Regions from separate parts of the Thermosipho japonicus genome, predicted to be linked through region 3. Evidence: predicted binding sites of a transcription regulator. Region 3 holds the regulator's gene; each other region holds the start of a gene.
The links. Region 3 encodes HrcA, which represses chaperone genes, less so after heat shock. Its sites were predicted from a motif close to ATTAGCACTCNNANNNTNNGAGTGCTAAT; they were not measured.

Region 1 (8,220 bases), on a different contig from region 3:
ATCCTTCTGCCCTTTCGATTATTTTATAGTTCTTTCCTTTGTCTTCGCGATTGAATTTTCTTTCGCCTTTGATTGTAAGAACGTTATCTTCAATTGTTATTTTAACGTCATCTTTTTTTAGGCCTGGAAGTTCAGCTTCAATGACAACTTCTTTATCTGTTTCGTAAACATCTACTTTTGGGAAGTGAGTGGTATCAAATCTTGATGGTCTTACAAAGTCTTCAAATAATCTGTCAATTTCTTTTTGAAGTTCTACAAATGGGTCAAAATAATTTCTTCTTGCTAACATACTCCCACCTCCCTTTATATTTTTTATTATTGATTTTCAGCCTGTTGATTTCCACCTTGTTGATTTTGTTTGTAAATATACTCTCCAATTTTTGTTTTTTCTCTGTCAAGTTCATCAAACAACATCTTTATTCTTGGTATATCGTTTTTATTTATTGCATCCCTTAAGTCTTTAACAAGGTTTTCGAGTTTGTCTTTTTCATCTGCTGGGATTTTGTCACCATATTCTTTTAGTGATTTTTCTATGTAGTATGCAAGGTCATCTGCTTTGTTTTTAAGTTCTACTTCTTCTTTTCTTCTCTTATCTTGTTCTTCAAATTTCTTAGCATCTTCAATGATCTTGTTGATATCATCTTCGCTTAATTGATGTCTACCGGATACAACCATCGATTGCTCTTTTCCTGTGCCAAGGTCTTTTGCCGAGACGTGAACAATTCCATCGCTATCAATATCGAATGTGACTTCGATTTGTGGGACACCCCTTGGTGCAGGTGGAATTCCAACAAGTCTAAAGCTTCCAAGTAAAATGTTATCTGCCGCAATCGGTCTTTCGCCTTGGTATACTCTTACTTCTACTTCTGTTTGACCGTCTTCTGCTGTTGTAAAGACTTTACTCTTTTTAATTGGTATAGTTGAATTTCTTGGGATAATTGGTTCAAACAAACCACCTTTTACTTCTATACCAAGTGTTAATGGTGTGACATCAACTAATACGATATCTTTTCCTTGTGCTCCTTCTTCTCCTGCAAGAATAGCTGCTTGAATTGCTGCACCAACTGCTACTGCTTCGTCTGGATTAACTCCTCTGTTAGGATCTTTACCAAATATTTCTTTGATGAATTTTTGAACCATTGGAACTCTTGTCATACCACCTACAAGGATTATTTCATCGATATCTTCTGGTTTTAATTTAGCATCTGAAAGCGCTTGTTCAACAGGCTTTCTTGTCATTTCAACAAGGTCTCTTGTTAAGGATTCAAACATTGAACGTGTTAGTCTCATTTCAAGATGTAGTGGGCCTTCTGCTGTAGCTGTTATGTATGGCAAACTTATATCAGTTTCAAGTTTGCTTGAAAGTTCAATCTTTGCTTTTTCAGCAGCATCTCTCAATCTTTGAAGAGCTTGCTTGTCCTCTCTTAAATCGACACCGTGTTGTTTTTTAAATTCTTCTGCGAGCCAATCGATTATTCTTTGGTCAAAATCGTCACCACCAAGATGGTTATTACCGGAAGTTGCAACTACTTGAATTACTCCATCGCCAATTTCAAGTATTGAAACGTCAAATGTACCTCCACCTAAGTCGTATACGAGAACCTTTTCTTCTTTTCCTTTTTTATCAAGACCATATGCAAGAGCTGCTGCAGTTGGTTCGTTTATAATTCTTAAGACTTCAAAACCAGCGATTATACCAGCCTCTTTCGTTGCCTGTCTTTGAGCATCATTGAAGTATGCAGGACAGGTGATGACAGCTTTTTTAACTTCTCCGCCCAAGTATTCTTCTGCGTCTCTTTTTAGCTTCTTTAGTATAAATGCACTGATTTCTTGTGGGGTGTAATCTTTGTCATCGATTTTTACTTTATAATCGGTTCCCATTTTTCTTTTTATTGATTTAATAGTTCTTTCAGAATTTAATATAAGCTGCCTTTTTGCGGGTTCACCTACAAGAATTTCACCGGTTTTACTGAATGCAACTATTGACGGAGTTGTTCTTGCACCTTCAGCATTTGGTATAACTTCAACTGAAGAGTCTGGTTTCATCCAAGCAATAACACTATTTGTTGTACCCAGGTCTATACCTACGACATATTCTTTTTTATTTGCCATATCTTTCACCTCCCGATACATATTATATGATATTAGCAGTCTTTTGTCAAGAGTGATAATATAGATAATAAAAATCAAAAATACCTCTGTTTATAGGCATTCTTGGCTGTAATTTAAAATTTACTAAAAATTATAGCAATTGTTACATAAGTTTGTTATTTATTTGACTTTTTAATCTTTACAGCTGTTCCGTAAGCAAGCATTTCTGCGGCACCACTCATTACTGAAGAACTTGAAAATCTTACATTTACTACAGCATCTGCTCCTATTTTTTCTGCTTCGTCTATCATTCTTTCTATTGCTTTGTTTCTTGCTTCTGTCATCATTTCTGTATATGCTTTAATTTCTCCACCGGCAAGGGTTTTAAATGCGGCAGCGATGTCTTTTCCTAAGTGTTTTGATTGAACTATATTTCCCATTACAATTCCTAATATTTCAACAATTTCATAATCTGGAATATTCTCTGTTGTAGTTATTATCATTTTAATTCCTCCCTTCTATAAATGATACGATATCCTTGATTACCTCTCTACTAACGTGGTTTTCAATATAATATGAATAAGGAGATTTTTCACCTGGAGTAAAAATATGTGTCAGATTAGAATACATTTTAATTTTAATATTTTTCTTTTCTGAAAGTTCTTTTTTGAAAATTTCTAATTCTTTTGTAGGAACTTGATAGTCATTTTCTCCAAAAAGCATTAGTACTGGAATTTTTAATTGTTTTATATATTTTAAAGGATTGTAATTTCTAAGATCATACCAATAACTTGCTGGTGCACCAAGGATTATTTCATTTTTGCTTGCTTTGTTGTTTATTATTTTTTTAAGCCCTTCTTTTGCTTTGTTTATTTCTTCTTTATTTTTTCCAGAGTAAAGTTTTTCAAGAAATTCTAATTGATCTAGTGTTATTTCTTCTATATTTCTTGCAGGAGGTGCAAGAAGAATTAACCCATATATATCTTGATTTTTATAGGCTATGTATGGAGCAAGGTATGCTCCAAGGCTGTGACCTAAAAGATATATTTTTTTATATCCTTCTTTTTTTAAAAGTTTAACAGCATTCTCTACATCATCTATTACTTCCTCTCTTACAGTTATATTGTCTGGCTCTTTTAGAAGCTCTGGATGAAAAGTCCTTTTATCGTATCTTAATACAGCTATATTATTGCTTGAAAGTCCATAAGCAATATCTTTAAAAATTTTATTTGGGCCAATTGTTTCATCCATATCATTTGGACCTGATCCATGTATTAAAATTACAGCAACATCAGATGAGTTTTTTGGAATTGTTAGTTTTCCAGGTAGATCTCCTATTTTAATATCTTTTTCAGTAAAGTTATCATTACTTACATAGTCTGGTGCTTTGTATTCAATGCTTTGTGCAAGGTTAAAAAATAAGCCGTCTATTTTTCCTTGGTTATTTACAGTTATTGAGATATTTAGTGATCTTTTTTGAAATTTTGCTGTGTATATATAAATCATATATGGACTTTTTTCAATTGGAGTGATTTTAATAATGTTTGAAAATGGGCCATAGGTTTGTTCAATACCTTCCCATATTTCTTTTAATTTAGCGACTGGAAGATGTTTTTTCAAGATGTCTGAGGAAAGCTCATAGCATTTTTCAAAATTTTTGGAAATTAAACCTTCAAAATATGATTGGGCTACTAATTGGTATTCTATAGGAAAAATAGTTATTGAAACAACAAGTAATACAAAAATAAATTTTTTCATATTTAAACCTCCTTTTCTTTAAAGATTAGATATGAAAAGTAGACAAAGATAAAACTTAGTATAGTAAGTACAATTGTATATGTGAGATCAACTTTTCCTTTTTCAAAAATTGAATATCCAAGAATATATTTATATGTATTAAAAAATTTGAGTGGTTTTAGTAGTCCTAGTGTGGTTGTTAAACCTAAAACTACTGCAGAAGAAAGAATTGGTTTTACTTGGTCATTAAAGTATGTCGTGAATACAATTACAATTGAAAACCAAAAGAATGCTCCTACGAGTGAGTGAATATAAAATTTTGAAACAGTAAGAATTGATAACTCTTTTGAGGTTATCAACGAATATATGGATGGTAAGTAAGAAAAGTAGGTAATTAAAATAAAGAGTACAAAAATACTTAATAAAGTTTTTTGGAGAAAGATAGTTTTTCTATTTTGCCGTGATAATAAAAATGTTATTGTTTCATTTTCATATTCTCTTGAAAAAAGTGGAAACGCTATTATTATAGCTAGTATTGGAATAAATTGGCCAAAGTTTTTTCCAAACCATTGAGAGAGTATATAGTAATCCCAGTTTTTTAATTTTTCAACAAAATTTTCTCCAACGAATTTTTTAATAGCTTCCGAGTTTTCGGTTAATATGTTTATTGTAAAGTTTTGAAATGGTGCAAGTGAAAAGAAAAGAATTGTGAATAAAATAAAAAGGCTAATAGTTCTAACTTTCATTTGTAGCCATTCTCTTTTCATATTTTATCTCCTCCTTTGACAAGAGCTTCAAAGATAGTTTCAAAATTTGCTGGTTGAATATCGCCCTTTGCTTCTTCTTTTTTGCATAGATAAATATTTTCATCATTTGTTTTTTTATACAAATATCCTTGGATGTGTTCTTTTGTTGAACAGAGAACGTATTTTTCTTTTATTTCATCCAAATATCCCATTTCTACTATATGTCCTTTGCTCATAATTGCAACTTTATCGGCAATTTTTTCTACTTCAGAAAGGATATGACTTGTATAAAATACTGTTTTTCCATCAAAAGCTAATCTTCTTATGGATTCAATTACCTTTTTTTGCATTAGAGGGTCAAGACCCCACGTTGGTTCATCTAAAAAGTAGATATCAACATCTTCAGAAAGAACTATTGAAAGATATACCAGTGTTGTCATTCCATGAGAAAGATTTGCTATTTTTTCGTCTTTTTCAATATTAAATTCTTTTAAATAATCAAATGCCTTTTCAATGTTAAAATGTTTTGATAATTCTTGAGTTACTTCAAACATCTTTTTTATTGTTAAAGATTTATACAGTTCTTTTTTTTCAGGAAGATATGTAAAGTTTCCGTTTAGTTCTACTTTGCCATCGTCTTTTTTTCTTAAACCAATTATGCATTTTAGAGTTGTAGTTTTTCCTGCACCATTGGGACCAAGAAGAGCAAAAATTTCTCCCTTGCCCACTTTGAAAGAAATTCCATCTACTGCTTTTTTTGATTTATAATACTTTTTAAGATTTTCTACTTGTAGTATCATTTGTTTTCCCTCCCGCTGATTTTATTATGTTACAAATATCATCAATTTTCATTCCTGCATTAATACACTTTTTTACTATGGTTGTTAATTCATTGATAAGTTCTTCATTAAAATTTTCTAATATGTCTTTTTTTACTACATATCCTTCTCCTCTTATTGGTTCTATTATCCCTTCACTTACAAGTTCTCTGTATGCCCTTGAAACTGTGTTTAAATTTACATCTAACATTTCAGCCATTTTTCTAATAGATGGTAAAAAATCTCCTTTTTTTAATTTTTTATTCATGATTTGTAGTTTTACGTTTTCTATAATCTGCTTATATACAGGTTTGTGTGAAGAAAAGTTTATAGTAAACCACATATTTTACCTCCTTCTACTGTAATATTATAATATTACAGTAGAAATTTGTCAAACAATAAAAAATCCCCAAGCAAATTTTGCTTGGGGATAAAGATTCATGATTAATTTTTATTGAATATTTTCAATAATAACAGCGGTTCCCATACCTCCACCGATGCATAATGTTGCAAGTCCATATTTTAAATTCCTTTTCTTCATCTCATAAAGCAACGTTACTATTATCCTATTCCCACTTGCCCCTATTGGATGTCCTAGTGCTATTGCTCCTCCATTTACATTTGTCCTTTCTTTTATCCATTCCTCGCTTACTCCAAATCTTTTACTCCATTCCTTTATTACTGCCAAACTTTGTGCTGCAAATGCTTCGTTTAGTTCTATCAATTCTATGTCTTCCATTTTCATTCCTGCCTTTTGTAATACCTTCTCTGTTGCTGGTACCGGACCAAGGCCCATTTCCATTGGATCTACTCCTGCTTGTGCCCATGCTACTATCTTTGCCAGAGGTTTTAATCCTTTCTTTTCTATGTATTTTTCGCTTGCAAGCAGTATTGCACTTCCTCCGTCGTTTATTCCACTTGCATTTCCGGCCGTTACTGTTCCGTCTTTTTTGAATGCTGGTTTTAGTTTGGCAAGCTTTTCTAATGTCACATCGAATCTTGGATGCTCATCTGTATCAAATATTATTGTTCCTTTTTTTGTCTCAATTTCTACTTTTTCTATTTCATCTTTAAATCTTCCGCTTTCTAATGCTGCTTTTGCTTTCATTTGACTTTCATATGCGAATTTGTCTTGTTCTTCTCTAGTTATATTGTATTTTTCTGCAAGATTTTCTGCTGTTATTCCCATGTGTACGTTATTAAATACATCTGTTAGACCATCTAATATCATGTGATCAATCATTTCAAAATTTCCAAATTTAAGACCATATCTTGCTCTTGCTGGTAGAAGATAAGGTGATGCTGACATGTTTTCTATACCACCTGTCAAAACTACTTCTGCTTCCTTTTGCATAATGTCAATAGCACCTAGCATTGTTGCTTTCATTCCACTGCCACAAAGCATATTTACAGTAAATCCAGGTTTTTCAACTGGAACCCCTGAATAAATCCCAACTTGTCTTCCAGGTCCCATACCTTGTCCAGCCGTAAGAATGGAGCCAATTATAGTTTCATCAATATCAGATGGCTCAATCCCAGCTTGTTTTATTGCTGCCTTTGCAGCAATTGCACCAAGTTTGGGAGCTGGTATGTCTTTTAAACTCCCCGCAAATGTCCCTATTGCTGTTCTTTTTGCACCTATTATGTATACCATATCACTCCACCCCTTTTTTTTATTTAAAATGTTTTTAAATCATCAGAGATTATTAATTTTGCTTCAGTTAGACTCAAAACTTCGTCTAAGCTTGTTTCTTTTGCTATTTCTTTTAATAATAAACCTTCATCCGTAGGTTTTATAACTGCTAGTTCAGTAACTATTAAATCAACCCTGCGTATTGATGTTAATGGTAAAGAGCATTTTTTAACTATTTTAGGTGTTCCTTTTGCAGTGTGTGTCATGGCAACGATTACTTTTTTTGCTCCAGTTACAAGGTCCATAGCACCACCCATGCCTGGGATCATCTTTCCAGGAATCATCCAATTTGCTAGATGCCCTTCTTCGTCAACTTGTAATCCACCAAGTACAGTTACATCTAGGTGTCCACCTCTAATTAGAGCAAATGAAAATGCACTGTCAAAAGTCATTGCACCCGAGAGAGCAGTAACAAATTGTCCGCCAGCATTTGTAAGATCTTTATTTTCGAAACCTGGTTCAGGTGCTGGTCCCATTCCTACAATACCGTTTTCACTTTGAAAAAATACATGTATATTTTCTGGTATGTAATTTGCAACTAACGTTGGAAGACCTATTCCTAAATTTACAAGCTGTCCTTCTTTTAACTCTTTTGCAACTCTTATTGCAATTTTTTCTTTTGGGTTCATTTTTCCACCCCCACAATATAATCAACTACAACTCCGGGAATTTTGATTTCATTTGGTGAAAGACTTCCTGTTGGTACAATTTCTTCAACTTCTACAATTACTGTGTCAGCTGAAAGTGCCATCAAGGGGTTAAAATTTTCCGCCGTTAAATTGAAAACAAGGTTTCCAAGATAATCAGCTTTTTTGGCCTTTATTAATGCAATGTCAGCCCTAAGTGGTAGTTCTAATAAATACTTTTTTCCTTCAATTTCAATAATTTGTTTTCCCTCTTCAACAATTGTTCCAACTCCTGTTGGTGTTAAAATTCCACCTAAACCAACACCGCCTGCACGAATTCTTTCAGCGAGTGTTCCTTGTGGTACAAGTTCTACTTGTAATGTTCCTTCAATCATTTGTCTTTGGGTTTCTGGGTTTGTTCCTATGTGTGAGACTATTACTTTTTTACAGAGTTTATTTTTTACAAGTTTTCCTATTCCCTTATCTTCAAAAGCCGTATCGTTTGCGAT
Region 2 (8,220 bases), on a different contig from region 3:
ACAAGAACTAACTTACCATTAACCTTATACACATCATTTGTTATTCTATCAATGTATTCAACTTTTACTTTTTTCTCCTTATCAACCTTTATATATTCACCCATAGATGAAAATATATCTGATAACAAAACATATTTTCTATGAGTTCCCTCAAAATCTATCAAGCCTAAATCTTCTTCAATACCTTTAAAATATCCCTCATATTTATACTCTGGCAAACTTATACTATTAATTTTCAATCTTTTCCATATAGGAAAACCTATTTTTGTATATTCACTATACTTTTCCAATATATACTTTCTAACAAATTTATTTTCAATACTTGAAAGTTCTTTTTCTAAATCTTTTTCAGTATAGTCACCTTCGAAAAATTGCTTTGGGGCACTCACCACTGCTTTTTCATTATCTAAAAATAATTCTAAATTTTTCTCCATAACTAACACCTCACCCTATTGATGATTCAATTTCCATTTCAATTAATCTATTGAGCTCAAGGGCATACTCAAATGGTAAACTACTAACAATCGGCTCAATAAAACCTTTAACAATCATACTTTTAGCTTCTGTTTCACTTAAGCCTCTTGTCATTAAGTAAAAGATTTGTTCATCTTTAATTCTTCCAATTCTTGCTTCATGACCTACATCCGAATCACTATTATATACTTCAATTAATGGAACTGTATCACTTTTTGATTTATTATCAAGCATTAATGCGGTACATTGAACATGAGATTTACTTTTTTTAGCATCTTGTGCTATTCTTAATAGCCCTCTATAAAAGGCCCAGCCGCCACCAACACTGATACTCCTTGCATCAATTGTGGAACTTGTATAAGGTGCAAGATGTACTACTTTTGAGCCTGTATCCATATGTTGGCCTGGTCCTGCATATGTTATACCTAAACTTTCTGCTTTTGCACCCTTTCCTTTAAGGATCGTCATAGGATACAACATTGTCTTCATACTACCAAGTGATCCTGAAACCCAAGACATCACTCCATTTTCTTCTACTATAGAGCGTTTTGTATTCAAGTTATACGTATTTTTACTCCAATTTTGAATTGTCATGTATTTTACCTTTGCATCTTTTTTTACGTAAATCTCAACCATTCCTGTATGTAAATTAATAACATTGTATCTTGGCGCTGAACAACCCTCAATGAAAGTTACTTCAGAGCCTTCATCAGCTACAATAACTGTATGTTCGAGCTGACTCATTCCAGGATTACTCATTAAAAAATAAGCTTGAAGCGGCATTGGAACTTTAACACCCTTTGGAACATACAAAAATGTTCCACCACTCCAAATTGCACCATGTAGTGCAGCAAATTTATGATCATGAGCTGGGACAAGTTTCATAAAGTACTCTTTTACTAAGTCTGGATATTCTCTTACCGCACTTTCCATATCCATGAAAATTACACCAAGACCTTCAAGTTCTTTCTTTATATTTTGATACACTATTTCCGAATCAAATTGTGCTCCAACACCGGCAAAATATTTTCTTTCAGCCTCAGGAATTCCAAGTTTATCAAAAGCCTTTTTAATTTCTTCAGGAACTTCTTCCCAACTTGTCTGCTTGTTAGCCTTCGGCTTTATATATGGAATTATCTTGTTTAAATCCAATTCAGAAATATCAACTCCAAATCTTGGATCATGCCATTTTTGAAAAATCTCCAAAGATTTAAGTCTAAGTTCTCTCATCCATTTAGGTTCACCTTTAATTTCAGAAATTTCTTCAATTATTTTTGGTGTCAATCCAGGTAAACTTTTATACTCTGGCTCAATATTAGCAATATAATTAAACCTATCTTCATTTTGTTTTATATCAAACATGTCATCACCCCGCAATTACAGAATAGCCATTTTTCTCTATATCATCAGCCAATGAAAAGTCACCGCTCTTTACAATCTTTCCATCTGTATAAACATGAACTTTATCAACATCTAAATAATTAAGTATTCTTTTGTAATGAGTTATAATAAGTATACTCGTTCCAGATTCTCTTATCTTATTAATCTGATTCGCAACAATTCTTAAAGCATCAACATCTAAACCAGAATCAATTTCATCTAAAATTAAAAGTTTCGGCCTTAAAAACCTTGCTTGCAATATTTCGGATTTTTTCTTTTCACCGCCAGAAAACCCAACATTCAAAAATCTATTTAAGAAATTATCAGAAACAACAAGTTCACTTAATATTTCATCTATTTGCTTATTTAATTGCGCAAAAGATTCATTATCTCCATGAATTTTTCTATATGCACTTAAAAGAAAATTACTGAATTTTACACCGTCTATTTCAAATGGATTTTGAAAAGTCATAAAGATACCTTTTTTTGCCCTCTCATCAGCGGTTAAGCCAACAATATTTTCACCTTTAAAAATTACTTCGCCTGAATCAATTCTATACCTTGGATTTCCCATTATAACGTTTGCAAGAGTCGATTTTCCTGAACCATTTGGTCCCATAATAGCATGTAATTCTCCATAACCTATATCCAAATTAACACCTTTTAATATTTTTAAGTTTTCTTCTTTCACAGATGCATGCAAATTTCTAACTTCAAGCAATTTTTCCATGATATTACCTCCTTAATTAGTTTTTCCTAATTAAAGTATAACATATTAATTTCAAAAGTCAATAATAAAAAATAAAGGCTTGAAAAATTACAAGCCATAGATAAAAAAAAATTCCCCGGAAAAGTTTCCGGGGAATTTGTCTATTAAAATGATTATTAATATTCTGGCATTTCTGGCATTGGTTGGTTATTCTTGGGTTCTGGTTTTTCAACCACAAGTGCTTCTGTTGTTAACAACATGCTTGCAATTGATGCTGCGTTTTGAAGTGCACTTCTTGTAACTTTTGCTGGATCAATAATTCCGCGTTCAAACATGTTGCAGTATTCACCTTTTAATGCATCAAATCCGTATGCTGGATCATCATTTTCAAGTACTTTGTGGATAATAATTGCACCGTCATAACCTGCGTTCTTTGCTATTTGATTAATTGGAGCTATCAATGCTTCATAAACAATCTTTGCACCAATCTTTTCATCACCATCAAGTTCATTTACTACTTTTTCAACTGCTTTTCTTGCACGGAGTAATGTAATTCCTCCACCTGGAACAATACCTTCTTCAACAGCTGCTCTTGTAGCACTGAGAGCGTCTTCAATTCTGTGTTTCTTTTCTTTTAACTCGGTTTCTGTTGCTGCACCAACTTTAATTACTGCGACACCACCAGCAAGTTTTGCCATTCTTTCTTGTAATGTTTCTTTTTCGTATTCTGATGTAGTTTGCTCGATTTGTGCTTTAATTTGAGCAATTCTCTTTTTAATTTCTTCTTGATCACCATGTCCACCAACAATTATTGTTTCGTCTTTTTTTACTCTTACAACATCTGCTCTTCCAAGATCGTTTAATGTCAAGTCTTCTAAGTTAATTCCTACTTCTTCGCTTGCTACTATACCACCGGTAAGAATTGCAATATCTTGGAGCATCGCTTTCCTTCTGTCACCAAATCCAGGTGCTTTAACCGCTACTGTATTAAGTGTTCCTTTTAGTTTATTAAGAACAAGTGTTGTTAATGCTTCCCCTTCAACATCTTCTGCAATAATTACAAGTGGTTTTCCAGTTTGTGCTACTTTCTCAAGAATTGGAATAAGTGGTTTTATATTTGAAAGCTTCCTATCTGTAATGAGAATAAATGGTTCATTGTAAACTACTTCCATTTTTTCAGGATCAGTTACAAAGTATGGTGAAACATATCCTCTATCAAATTGCATACCCTCAGTAAATTCAACATATGTCTCAATTGATTTACTATCTTCTACAGTAATTACTCCATCTTCTCCGACTTTTTCCATTGCTTCTGCAATTAATTTACCAATTTCTTCACTGTTTGCACTAATAGATGCTACATGAGCAATATCATCTGTACTTGAAAGTTTCTTTGATATTCTTTTAATTTCTTCAACACCTGCTGCAACTGCTCTTTCAATTCCTCTTTTTACAAGGATTGGATTTGCACCAGCCGTTACGTTTTTAATTCCTTCTTTTATCATTGCTTGCGCAAGAACTGTTGCTGTTGTTGTTCCGTCACCTGCTACATCGTTTGTTTTACTTGCAACTTCTTTTACAAGTTGTGCACCAAGATTTTCAAATTTATCTTCAAGTTCAATTTCCTTAGCAATTGAAACACCGTCATTTGTAATTGTTGGACTTCCCCAAGATTTTTCAATAACTACGTTTCTTCCTTTTGGACCTAATGTAATTTTAACTGCATCTGCAACTGCATCTACACCTCTTTCAAGTGCTCTTCTTGCCTCTTCACTGAATTTCAACATCTTTGCCATGCGTGTCACCTCCCTATTAATCTTCTATTTTTGCTAGAATATCTTCTACATCAATTATAATGTAATCTTCTTCCTCTATCTTAATTTCGGTTCCCGAATATTTGGAAAAGATTACTTTATCACCTACGTGAAGATCCACATCTGCATCTTCCAAGTTACCTACTGCAACAATTTCTGCTTTCATAGGTTTTTCTTTTGCAGTATCTGGAAGAACAATTCCTCCTTCAGTTCTCTTTTCCTCCTGAATTGGCTTAATTAAAAGTCTTGATCCCAATGGAATAACCTTCATAATCGTACCCCCTTTCAAAGTTTTGTTGTCACTCTTATTCATCGACTGCTAATTTAAGTTTACCAAAAATATCAAAATTGTGAAGCCCAATTATTGGCGATTATTAGTTTTTAGAAGAAATTAAAGTGAAATAACATACATTTTCTTTCTTTTTCGCACTTTTTATATCACAAAAAAAGGAAGGGAGGCATTTTCTGCCTCCCTTCTGGTGGAGCCGATGGGATTTGAACCCACTGCCTCTACCGTGCCATGGTAGCGCTCTCCCAATTGAGCTACGGCCCCTTACAATTTATAATTTACCATATTTTCTATTTTCAGTCAACATTTAACACAAAACATAATTATATGGTAAAATTGTTAAAAATAGGGGGCGTATAAATTGAACATTTTTGAAAAAATTCATCCTAATCTTAATGTTAATGAACTATCTACAGATAGTCTTGCTTATCTAGGTGATGCAGTATTCAACCTTTTCGTAAAGGTATTATATTTCAAAAATACAAGTGTAAAAAATTTACACAAAGATTCTCAACTCCTTGTAAACAGAAATTTTCAAGCTACCCTCCTAGATAAAGCCCTTCCTCTATTAAATGAAGAAGAAAAAGCATTTGTAAAAAGAGGTATAAACAGCAAAGGAGCCGGAAGGTATGGAAATGATCCCGCCTACAGAAAAAGTACCGGTTTTGAAGTTTTAGTAGGTTATTTGTATCTAACTAACCAAGAACGTCTTTATAATCTATTAATGGAGGTGTTAAAATGAGTCGCTCTGTAATTATTGATGGTTCCGTTATTTATACTAATTACAGTCAAATCATGGGGCACAGAAAATTTGAAGATCTTTTAAAAGAATTTATAACCATACTTTCTGAAAAAAATAGTCCACTCCTAGAAGCAATTTCACCATTCAAATTTGGAAATGAATATGACATTAGAAGGTTATCTGAATATCTCCATCTTTTATCTATGAGGAATATTAGAGAATTAATTCACATAATGAATTACGTAAACCCCGAAAAACTCGAAAAATTTATTGAAGGCTTTTACTCATTCTGGAGATCAAAACACAGATTTATGGTAAGGCATGAAAAATACGTAAGTGATTACAATAGACGTGCAAGCATAGAATATACCATGACAATGATTGGCGATCAATTTAAAGCTGTTATTAAAAATTTATACAGACAACTAATTTCAAATATATCAAATGAGTTTCCAAAAGTAATGAGACAGCTACCAAGTGGAGCTCAGGCAATGTTCTTATACGATTATATTGAGTGTGACGATTTTGGTGCAAAATGGATGAAAGATATTCCAACAATATGGGGAGCAATTTTTGATCCACCTGCAATTTTTTATACAAATTCAAACAAACGAAAAGGAATTATTCCTGTAGAAGAAAAAGATATTTTAGACAAAATAAATCTTTCTAGCAATGAGTGGTTTAGGATTCCAATATACGTTGGAAAACTATTGTTTTTTAATTTTGTACATAAAGAATATCTTGCACATGGTGCTGGACTTGCGAATTTGTTTGAAATAGCCTCACCAAAGGATATAAAAAATAAAAAACCCGACGGAATAATAATATTTGGAATTGCTCCAGAAAAAATCCCAGATTATAATGAAAAATGGGAAAATGCAGTAGTTTTTAAAGACAAAAATTGCTACGTTGGTGTGATACCAGGAACAGATGAAAATGATTATTTTGGATACATGAAAAAAACTACCTTGACGGTTCACAATTTGATAATGATAGATAACGAAAGACTTCCAATCCATGGATCAATGGCTCAAATAACATTAAAATCTGGAAAAAAAGCAGTAGCTATGTTTGTAGGTGACAGTGGTGCCGGAAAAAGTGAAACACTTGATGCACTAAATAGAATGGAAGAAGTAGCAGAAGTAAATATTATTATAGATGATATGGGAAGTTTAGATATACACAACGATTCCATTGTAGCATATGGAACTGAGACTGGAGCATTTGTTAGACTTGATGATCTACCACCAGGATATGCATATCATACAATGGATAGAAGTATATTCATGAACCCTGATAAAATTAACGCAAGAGTTATAGTTCCATTCAACAACTATAAAGATATTATTACCCCAATCAAAATTGACTTTCTATTCTATGCAAATAACTACACAGAAGTCAAAGATGAAAGTGAAAGAATAAAGTTCTTTGAGACATATAAAGATGCCTTAAAAGTATTCTCAGAAGGGAAGAGAATGGCAAAAGGAACAACCTCTGAAAAAGGATTAACTACATCATATTTTGCAAACCCATTTGGTGCGATCCAAATGAAAGAAAAACATGAAAAAATTGCGCAAAAATTCTTCAAAAAAATGTTTGAAACGGGGGTGAAGGTTGGTGAAATAAGAACGATGCTTGGAGTTGAAGGATACGAAAAGGAAGGAACTATGCTTGCAGCAAAAGCATTAATGAAAATCATTGAGCAAAAGGGGTGAAATAGTGTTAAATCAATCTTTAATTAAAGATATTATTGGTACAGTATTAAAATATGGGGGAGACTTTGCAGAAGTTTTTGTAGAAAACAAATATGAAAACAGGATAGAACTTACAGATGGAAAAATTCAAAAAGCAAATACTAATAACATCTCTGGTGTCGGTATTAGAGGATTTCTTGGAAAAAAGGCAATATATGCTTATACCAATGTTTTTGAAAAAGAAAATTTATTATCTGTTGCAAAAAGAGTAGGAGAAGCTTTATCTGAAGTGAAAATTAATGATTTAACTTTGGATTTTGATAATAAAAAATTAAAAAATAGACATGTTATATATTTATACCCAAGAGATGTTGAAAAAACAGAAAAAGTCAAAATAATGAAAAGAGCATACGAATCAGCCAAAAATTATTCAGAATTAATTAAGCAAGTTCAAATATGGTTCTGGGAATACGACCAAGAAGTATTAATTGCAAATTCTGAAGGTGTTTGGGCAGAAGATAGACGTGTAAAAACAAGACTTATGATTAATGCTATAGCCGAACATAATGGTAATATGGAAAGAGGTTTTTATGGACCAGGAGCAAGCATGGGATTTGAACTATTTGATAGAATAGACGTTGAAGAAGCTGCAAAAAGAGCTGCAAGAATCGCTGCAAGAATGGTAGATGCCGAACCAGCACCTGCAGGTAAAATGCCAGTAATTATTTCAAATGAATTTGGTGGTGTTATATTCCACGAAGCAGTTGGACATGCACTTGAAGCAACTTCTGTTGCAAAAGGGGCATCCGTTTTTGCAGGAAAATTAGGTCAAAAAGTTGCCGCTGAATGTGTATCAGCTGTTGATGATGCAACAATACCAAATGCTTGGGGTTCAGCAAATGTAGATGATGAGGGAACACCAACAAGAAGAAACCTTCTTATAGATAAAGGAGTGTTAGTTGGATACCTAATTGATAAATTAGGTGGAAGAAGAATGGGAATGGAAAGCACAGGAAGTGCTCGAAGGCAAGATTATACATTTGCTCCAACTTCTAGAATGAGTAATACATTTATATTACCTGGTGATTACCATCCTGAAGAAATCATAGCAGCAACCG
Region 3 (8,220 bases):
TCCAAGTTATTTGTAACATTCTTTATTTTTACACTACCAGTAATTTCACCTTCCAATTTTATAACTCTAGATTTGATAAAGGATGAAATTCTTTTTAAGCTTCTGTTATATAAAGTAACAGCAAATCCCCTCATAGCTAAAAACCCAGCTAGAGCAAGTCCTCCGTTTCCTGCTCCAATAACTGTGATGTTCATTTTTATCCCCCCTAAATATAAATTCACTTTAACAATTAATACATCAATTCAGGATCTACAACTGTTTTTGGAAATCCTTTTTTCAAGAATGATTCTATATTTTCAAATAGATCATCTATTCTTCCTTGCTGACCCTCTATTGTGAATCCTCCTACGTGCGGAGAGAAAACAACATTTTTGAACTTATGGAATGGAAAATTAAAAGGTAAGATAACTTTTTCATCTTTTGAAGGATACTTATACCAGACATCAGATGCAAAACCTTTTAATATACCATTTTCAAGCGCTTTAAAAAGTGCATTTTCATCTATCAATTCTCCTCTTCCAACATTTATTAAAAACTTTCCTCTCATTTTTTCAAGCATCTTTTCATCGATAATTTTGTAAGTCTTTTCAGTCAAAGGTAGTGCAAGATATATTACCTGTGCATCTGATATTGCTTCTTCTATTGAAGTTACAATCCTATCAAATCCTGCTATTTGTTCTTTGCTTCTCTTAAAACCTGTTATATAACAATCAAAACCTTTTAAAAGCTTTGAAAGATGTCTTCCAATAACTCCAGTTCCAAGTATCGCTACTTTTTTTCCTTGAAGTGAGTACCAATAATCCTCTTCTTTAAAGCCTACAGCAAAGCCATGCCATATTCCCTTTTCAAGGTCGTTGTGAAATTCTACTATTCTTCCAAGAAGGGCAAGGGATAGAGATAGCGCACGTTCAGCTACCATTTTTCCATTACCGTGTGAATTTGAAACAATTATATTTCTTTCTTTTATCTTTTTCCACGGAAGTTTATCTGCACCGGTCCAAGGAATAAAAATAGCTTTTAAATTTTTTGCTTTATCTACTTGCTCTTCACTTAAATGTCCAGTAATTATTATTTCTACATCTTCTAGGACATTATCTATATCTTTTGGAGTATACCAATCAATCTCATTAAATTCTTCAATCTTTTTTCTAAAATAATCAGTTATTTTTGTTAAAACAAGTGCTTTCACATTATCACCCCTTAAGTATAAAACCTATATCATTTAAATTAGTTCCCGTTGGTCCTGTTATTAAGAGATCTCCAGAAAGTTTTAAGGCATTATAGGTATCGTTATTTAAAAGAAATTCATATGGATCCTTCGAAAATTTTCTGACCTTTGAAATAGTTTTCCCATCAACAATTGCTCCTGCAGCATCCGTGGGACCATCTGTTCCATCTGTTCCAACACTTGCAATGACTACATCTTTCATATTTTCTATTTCAAGTGCTGCTGAATAACACAGCTCTTGATTTCTTCCACCTTTTCCGCTTCCTTTTACCTTTACAACAGTTTCACCACCAAAAATAATACAATATGGTGTTTTTAATTTACTACTTTTTGCTATACTTGCAATAAACTTTCCAGCTTCTTTTGCCTCACAATCAAGTCTTGTAGTTAAAACAAGTGTGTTTAAATTATACTTTCTTGCTTTTTTTTCTAGAACATCACATGCTATATCAATACTTCCAATTATGTAATGCTCTATATCAACTTTCTTGTTGACTTTTACATCTTTTTTTAAAGCATTAATTATATTTTCATTAAAATCTAATTTGTACTTTTTAATTATTTTGTCAGCATCTTCAAAGGTACTACTTGTTTCATATGTTGGACCTGATGCAATGTAACTTAAATCATTTTCAAGTACATCTGATAAAACCAATGTAATTACCTTTGATTTAACAAAATTTAAAAACCTTCCACCTTTTACTTTTGAAAGTCTTGAGCGAATAGTATTTATCTCCTTAATATCTGCACCACTTTTTAATAGCTGCGTCGTTACATCTTTTAAATCATCCAATGAAAGTCCATCTTGCAATAGTTCAAAAGTAGATGAACCTCCGCCAGATATTAAAACCAATAGGATATCATCTTTTGATAATTTTGAAAATTTTTCAACGGCAAATTTTGTAGCAGAAAGTGAGTTTTCATCCGGTAGGGGGTGTCCTGCTTCAAATATATCAAAATTTTCAATATTTCCAAAACTATACCCATATTTTGTTATAACTATTCCATACTCTATATCCAATACATCATTTGCAGCCTTTGCCATCTTCCATGCTGCTTTTCCAATTGAAAGAACATATACTTTCTTATCAACCCTTAGCTCTTTTAACTTTTCTTTTACTAGTTTTTCAGGTTGGATATCATCTAAAGTATCGAAAATCAGCTTTTTGGCTAAAGTTTTAAGTTCCATATGAATCATCTACCATACTTATATTTCTTAATGAATTTCTCTTTTTTCCAATTTGATAGAGCTTCTTAACTAGTTTAACCTTTTCAGGATCTTCATCATCCAAACTTTTGTTATTTACTAGCTTATCTAATATCCTATCAAGAGTAAAATAATCAAGCCCAAATATTTCCTCATCGCTAAGTCCTGGAATTAAATCTGGTGAAGCTGGTTTTATAATTATTTTTTCAGGAACATTCAATTCTTTTGCAAGCTCGTATACCTGAGTTTTATAAAGATGCAAAATTGGTTCAATATCTGTTGAATCATCTCCCCACTTTACATACAACCCTGTTAAAAATTCTGTTTTATTAGTAGTTCCAACAACAGCGTAATTTCTTCTTTCTGCCTCTTTGTATAGATAAACCATTCTCACCCTATGTTTTGCCCTATAGTAGCTTATACCTTTCAAAAACTCTTCATCTTCAATTCCTTCTATATCAAATTCAAAAGGATTGCCTTTTTCTTTATACTTTTGCCATCTTTTCTTTGCAAAATTTTCTTTTACCTTCCATGGCACAAAAAATGCTGGTGGATAATACTTGTAAATCCCAAGTGCTCGAAGAATATTTGTAATATTCTTTATTTCATATTCAACTCCAAAGTGTTTGCAAACAAAAACTGCATCTTTAACTGAATCTTTAGGACTATCTCTTTCAGGTAAAATAAAACACTTTATCTTATTTCTATCAAATGCTTTTACAAGAAGTGCTAAAACTACAGCAGAATCAAGTCCTCCACTAACTCCAAGAACTACTCCTCTAAAATGATATTGCGCAACAGTTTCTCTTAAAAAATTAACAATCTTTTCACTCTTCTTCATCAACATCCTTTCCCCTCAATTTCGCAATTTCCTTTAATAACTTTTTCTCAGAGCGAGATACTCTTTTTGGAATTTCTACTTTGACCTTTAAAATCAAATCTCCTCTTCTTCCCGTTCTCATATCTGGTACGCCTTCTCCGTATACATAAATGTTTTCTCCATCTTGAACACCGGATGGTATCTTAACTTCTTTAACTCTACCGTCAGGCATCTTAATTTTTACTTTGGTCCCAAGTATAGCTTCGACATAATCTATTTTTATCTCTTTAATTAAATCATTCCCATGCCTTTCAAAGTCAATATATCCTGTAATTCTTACATTTACATATAAATCGCCATATCCACCACCGTTATACCCTGCATTACCTCCACCTTGAACTCTAATAACGGTTCCGTTGTCAACTCCAGCTGGAATTTTTACTTCCACTCTATGTCTTTTTCTTATTCTTCCACTTCCACCACATACATGACATGTCTCTCCTGGGATCTTTCCAGTACCACCACATTGATTACATGTGTATTGGTTTACAATAACCCCCAAAAACGTTCTCCTTTCCTCTCTAACTACCCCTGTTCCATGACATTTTGGACAGCTTACCCATCCACTTCCTGGCTCTACCCCTTCACCATTACAATGACTACATACCTCATATCTATCGTATTCAATTGGGATAGTTGTTCCTGTAAATACATGCTCAAAAGGCACATCAACAGTTATATTTATATCTTCTCCACGTTTTGCTCTTCTTTGTTTTTGTCTTGAAGAAGTTCTTTGATCACCAAAGAATATGTTAAATATATCGTTATTAATAAAATCACCAAAATCCTTGAATATATCTTCAAAACCACCGAAACCTCCAAAGCCACCAAAACCGCCTCCACTACCAGCGTTTGGTGGGACATCACCTACATATCCGAACCTATCGTACATTGCTCTTTTTTCAGGATCAGAAAGAACTTCGTATGCTTCTTGTATTTCTTTAAATTTTTCTTCCGCCTCTTTTCTATTTTGATGATTTCTATCTGGATGCCATTTTTTTATTAATTGTTTATATGCCTGCCTTATTTCTTCTTGAGATGCATTTCTTGAAACACCAAGGATCTCATAATAGTCTTTTTTGGCCATATATTTCACCTCCTAGGCTTAATCGAGACCTTCACCTTCACAGGTTTTAGAACTCGTCCATTAAATTTGTAGCCATCTTCTACAATTTCAACAATTGAATATTCTTCTTTTTCTTCATCCTCAACTCTTTCTACAGCTTCATGTTCAAACGGATCAAATTTATCCCCTACTTTTATTTCCTGCAAGCCAAGTCCTTCTAGTATTTTAAATAAATTTTTGTATATAATTTCCATTCCCTTGAAAAATTGTGTTTTTTTAGTCTCATCATCAATATTTTTAAATGCCCTTTTAAAATCATCAATTATAGGAACTAATTTTTCAACAATTCTACCAATTGTTGAAATAGAAATTTGTTCCTTTTCCCTTGCAACATCTTTTTTATAATTTTCAAATTGAGATTTTAAAATTCTAGCATAATTTTCAAATTCCTTTAATTGATTTTCAAGTTCTTCAATCTTTTTTGATTGTTCATCAATTATTTTTTCTAAATGTTTTTCCTTTTCTTTCTTTTCTTTATTAGCATCCTCTTTAACATTTTCAATCATTTTTTCTTTTTTAATTTCCTTTTTTTCCATATTTTCCACCTCCATTATTCAACATTTCTTGCAACAACAGTAAAGTATTCAGTTAATCTATTCACAACATATTCCACGCTATCAAACACTCTGTTGTAATCACTAAATTTATCAAAAATAACAGCTATTTTTCCAACTTCTCTGTTAAAGACAAAGTAAGGCATTATTAAAATCGAATACTGCTCAAAGTTTTTAATATTATGCTCTTTTCCAATGAATATTCCTTCACCAAGTTCAAAAATCTTAGAATAATATTCTTCATTCGTTGAAAATCTAACAATCTCTTTTAATTTGTCTTCATCGAATCTTTTTGCATTAACAAGATTAAAAACACCCTCTGTTATATATTCTTCATACTTTTCAGAAGCTATCTTTTCTGAAAGTTCAATAAATTCCTTCAACCTTCCTCCAACCCATGAAAATCTTTCAACAACCTCTTTCAGTTTAGCCCTAAATTCACTAAGCAAAATTCCATCAAGACTTTTGTTTAAAAATTCTTCAATTTCTTGGATATTGTAAATTTCCGAATGCTGAATTGGAAGAACTGATGTAAGTCCAAGCTCGGTAATTATATTAACAATGGAAAAGTTTTTAGTTACCGGTGTTAAAACAACTCTTCGAATTCTTAAATACATAGGATTAGGTTTTTCAATTATAACGAAAGCTTTAACTGTGGTTGCAAGTAGCTTTGCTGCACCTTGAATAATCTTATCCAAGTCACCTATTGGAAAATCTATACTAACATCTATAGAACTCCCTGATTTTTTTGTTTCTTTTCTAAGTTTCAATATTTCATTTACGTAAAATCTTAAACCTTTATCTGTCGGCACTCTTCCAGCAGAAGTGTGTGGCTGAAATACGTATCCAAGATAATCTAACTTTCTCATGTCATTTCTTACAGTTGCACCACTCCACTCAAGATTTGTAGACTCTAATATCTTTTGAGAACTTACTGGGGTTCCAGATTTTACATATTCTCTTACAAGACAATACAAAATCTGCTCTTGTCTTGTAGACAATTCTTTCATTTTCTCACCCCACTTATCAGCCATCTTATCACTCTATGTTCTTGTCTGATAATAGTATATCATAAAACGATTTTACAGTCAAATAAAATAAAGGCTCCAAATATGGAGCTCAAATTTCAAAAAAAATATTACCCATATTTAATTTACTGCTTTATCTTTTGTTTCTACTCCCAATACAAGAGTCATAACCGCTGCAAATATTGCAAATAAAGAAACAAATGAAAGGGCTGCAACTATAGATTTGTCAACAAAATAACCGGTAAAGTATGGAGCAATAATCCCTGCTATTCTTGCAGTTGCACCTGCAACACCATTTGCAGTTCCTCTAAATGAAGTTGGAAATAGTTCAGGAGTATATGCATACACAAGTCCCCAAACTCCCAAAGTGAAAAATGAAAGAACCAATACTATAAATAGAAAGCTTAAATTGCCAGTTGCAAGTAATAAAAGGAAAGAAGATAGACCCATACCTATGAAATATGTTGCAAGAGTTTTTTTACGTCCCCACTTTTCAATCAAATAAGCAACTGAAAGATATCCTGGAAGCTGTGCAAGATAGACAAAGAATGTATACCATTTTGCCCTTGTTATAGTTATCCCTAAACTTGCAATAAATATCTTTGGTGCCCATGAAAATAATGCGTAATATATGAAACTAACCACAAACCAAGATACAATAACTAAAATAGTTTGTTTTATATGTTCTTTTCTAAAAAGTCCACTGAAAGTTACCTTTACTTTTTCAATCTCTTCAATATTTTCAGGTACTTTGTTAAAAATCTTTTTTAAACCTTCAATTCCTCTTTTTTCAAATATATATTTTGGTGTATCTTTTTTTCTAAAAAACGGGATTAAAGAAATAATTCCAATTGAAAAAATATAAAAATCCCATCTCCAACCTAATTTTTCTCCCAATGTGACTGCAAAAAGTGCTATTAAAATGCTACCAACAGCCCAACTTGCCTCTAATATCACTAAATATCTTCCCCTAAGTCTAATAGAGGTATACTCTGACAAATAAGTATTAACTGAAGGTAGCAAACCTCCATATCCAAAGCCAGAAAGAAGTCTAAAAACATATGCACTACCAAAAGATTTTGAAAAGCCAAATAAAACAGTAAATATTACAGTAACAAGCAAATAAAATATTACGCCAGTTTTTCTTCCAAAATAGTCAAGTATAATCCCCGAAAATAATGCACCTAATAACATACCAATAAAAACTGAGCTAATTAAACTACTTGCTTGTACTGTTGTTAAATCCCACTCAGAAACAAGGTCAGGAACGACAAATGGCATTACCATTACACCTGCAGAACCAATTATCCAAAGAATCGAAGTTAAAAGCAACAAATTTTTTTGTTCTTTCTTTGAGACAATTAAGTCAACAACTTGATCTATCTTCATTTTTCCACCCCCAATAAATATTTACTTATTGCATCTAAAACATCATTCATTATTTTTTTGTTGGGTGCTTCAATAGTATGTATATGAACTCCTCCAGACAATTTCAATAGAGGAGTAGCATTAGAACTCTCCATCAATGCCATAAATTTTGAAATATCATCCATAGTTTCTATATCAAGCCTTCCTTTTATTTCACCATATAGAGGATGCTCAACAATAACATCTATTACCTTCCCGCCGGCTTTAACAATTTTTAACAGCTCATCATATATTTCATCTTCACTATGCTTTACCGCAACCATCTTTCTTACCACATCTTTCTTTTTTTCTAAAATGTATCCTTCTCTTGTTGAATAGATCTTATATCCTTTCGTCTTTAACACAGATATATCTTGAACGATAACTTGTCTGCTTACTTTTAAAATTTCGGCCAAATCTCTTCCTTTAACTGGCTTACTTGAATTTTCCAAAATACTTAATATCTTTTTTAATCTTTCTTTCATATTATCACCTCAATACAAGTTTACAAAAATTTACAGCAGATGTCAATTGAATTGTATAAGCATACATAAAAATATTAAAACTTTTGAAAAACAACTAATTATTTTTTACATGTCGAAAGTGCATTCCTTCCATTTTTAACTGATATACAAAAATCATATATAAATCTTGCTTTTATCATGTTTTCTTTTGATTTACATAAACCTATATATCATCTTATTTATCCCGCTGCCAATCCTTGTATCATAAAAACAATTTTTTACCCGATCTCAAACTATCTTGGCTGGACCACTAAATAATATTAGAA

Region 1: dnaK (molecular chaperone DnaK) is a predicted target of HrcA. The motif match lies at 2,144-2,172, and genes of this name have one in related genera.
Region 2: groES (co-chaperone GroES) is a predicted target of HrcA. The motif match lies at 4,673-4,701, and genes of this name have one in related genera.

Annotation. Positions count from the first base shown of each region.
Region 1 covers NZ_JACHEX010000001.1:410,049-418,268, reverse strand. Annotated here, with positions in the region: gene HNP65_RS02270 (Hsp20/alpha crystallin family protein) at 1-289, opposite strand, end outside; gene dnaK (molecular chaperone DnaK) at 316-2,112, opposite strand; gene HNP65_RS02260 (YbjQ family protein) at 2,268-2,594, opposite strand; gene estD (esterase EstD) at 2,596-3,849, opposite strand; gene HNP65_RS02250 (ABC transporter permease subunit) at 3,852-4,595, opposite strand; gene HNP65_RS02245 (ABC transporter ATP-binding protein) at 4,592-5,374, opposite strand; gene HNP65_RS02240 (GntR family transcriptional regulator) at 5,349-5,735, opposite strand; gene HNP65_RS02235 (acetyl-CoA C-acetyltransferase) at 5,844-7,046, opposite strand; gene HNP65_RS02230 (3-oxoacid CoA-transferase subunit B) at 7,070-7,714, opposite strand; gene atoD (acetate CoA-transferase subunit alpha) at 7,711-8,220, opposite strand, start outside.
Region 2 covers NZ_JACHEX010000005.1:170,003-178,222, forward strand. Annotated here, with positions in the region: gene HNP65_RS08850 (SufD family Fe-S cluster assembly protein) at 1-434, opposite strand, end outside; gene sufB (Fe-S cluster assembly protein SufB) at 445-1,836, opposite strand; gene sufC (Fe-S cluster assembly ATPase SufC) at 1,841-2,584, opposite strand; gene groL (chaperonin GroEL) at 2,740-4,359, opposite strand; gene groES (co-chaperone GroES) at 4,376-4,648, opposite strand; tRNA gene HNP65_RS08875 (tRNA-Ala) at 4,855-4,930, opposite strand; gene HNP65_RS08880 (Mini-ribonuclease 3) at 5,028-5,408, shown strand; gene HNP65_RS08885 (phosphoenolpyruvate carboxykinase (ATP)) at 5,405-7,123, shown strand; gene HNP65_RS08890 (metallopeptidase TldD-related protein) at 7,128-8,220, shown strand, end outside.
Region 3 covers NZ_JACHEX010000008.1:16,342-24,561, forward strand. Annotated here, with positions in the region: gene HNP65_RS09530 (NAD/NADP octopine/nopaline dehydrogenase family protein) at 1-194, opposite strand, end outside; gene HNP65_RS09535 (NAD(P)-dependent oxidoreductase) at 230-1,189, opposite strand; gene HNP65_RS09540 (glycerate kinase type-2 family protein) at 1,194-2,426, opposite strand; gene nadE (NAD(+) synthase) at 2,407-3,282, opposite strand; gene dnaJ (molecular chaperone DnaJ) at 3,263-4,402, opposite strand; gene HNP65_RS09555 (nucleotide exchange factor GrpE) at 4,408-4,947, opposite strand; gene hrcA (heat-inducible transcriptional repressor HrcA) at 4,992-6,005, opposite strand; gene HNP65_RS09565 (MFS transporter) at 6,144-7,412, opposite strand; gene HNP65_RS09570 (transcription repressor NadR) at 7,409-7,915, opposite strand.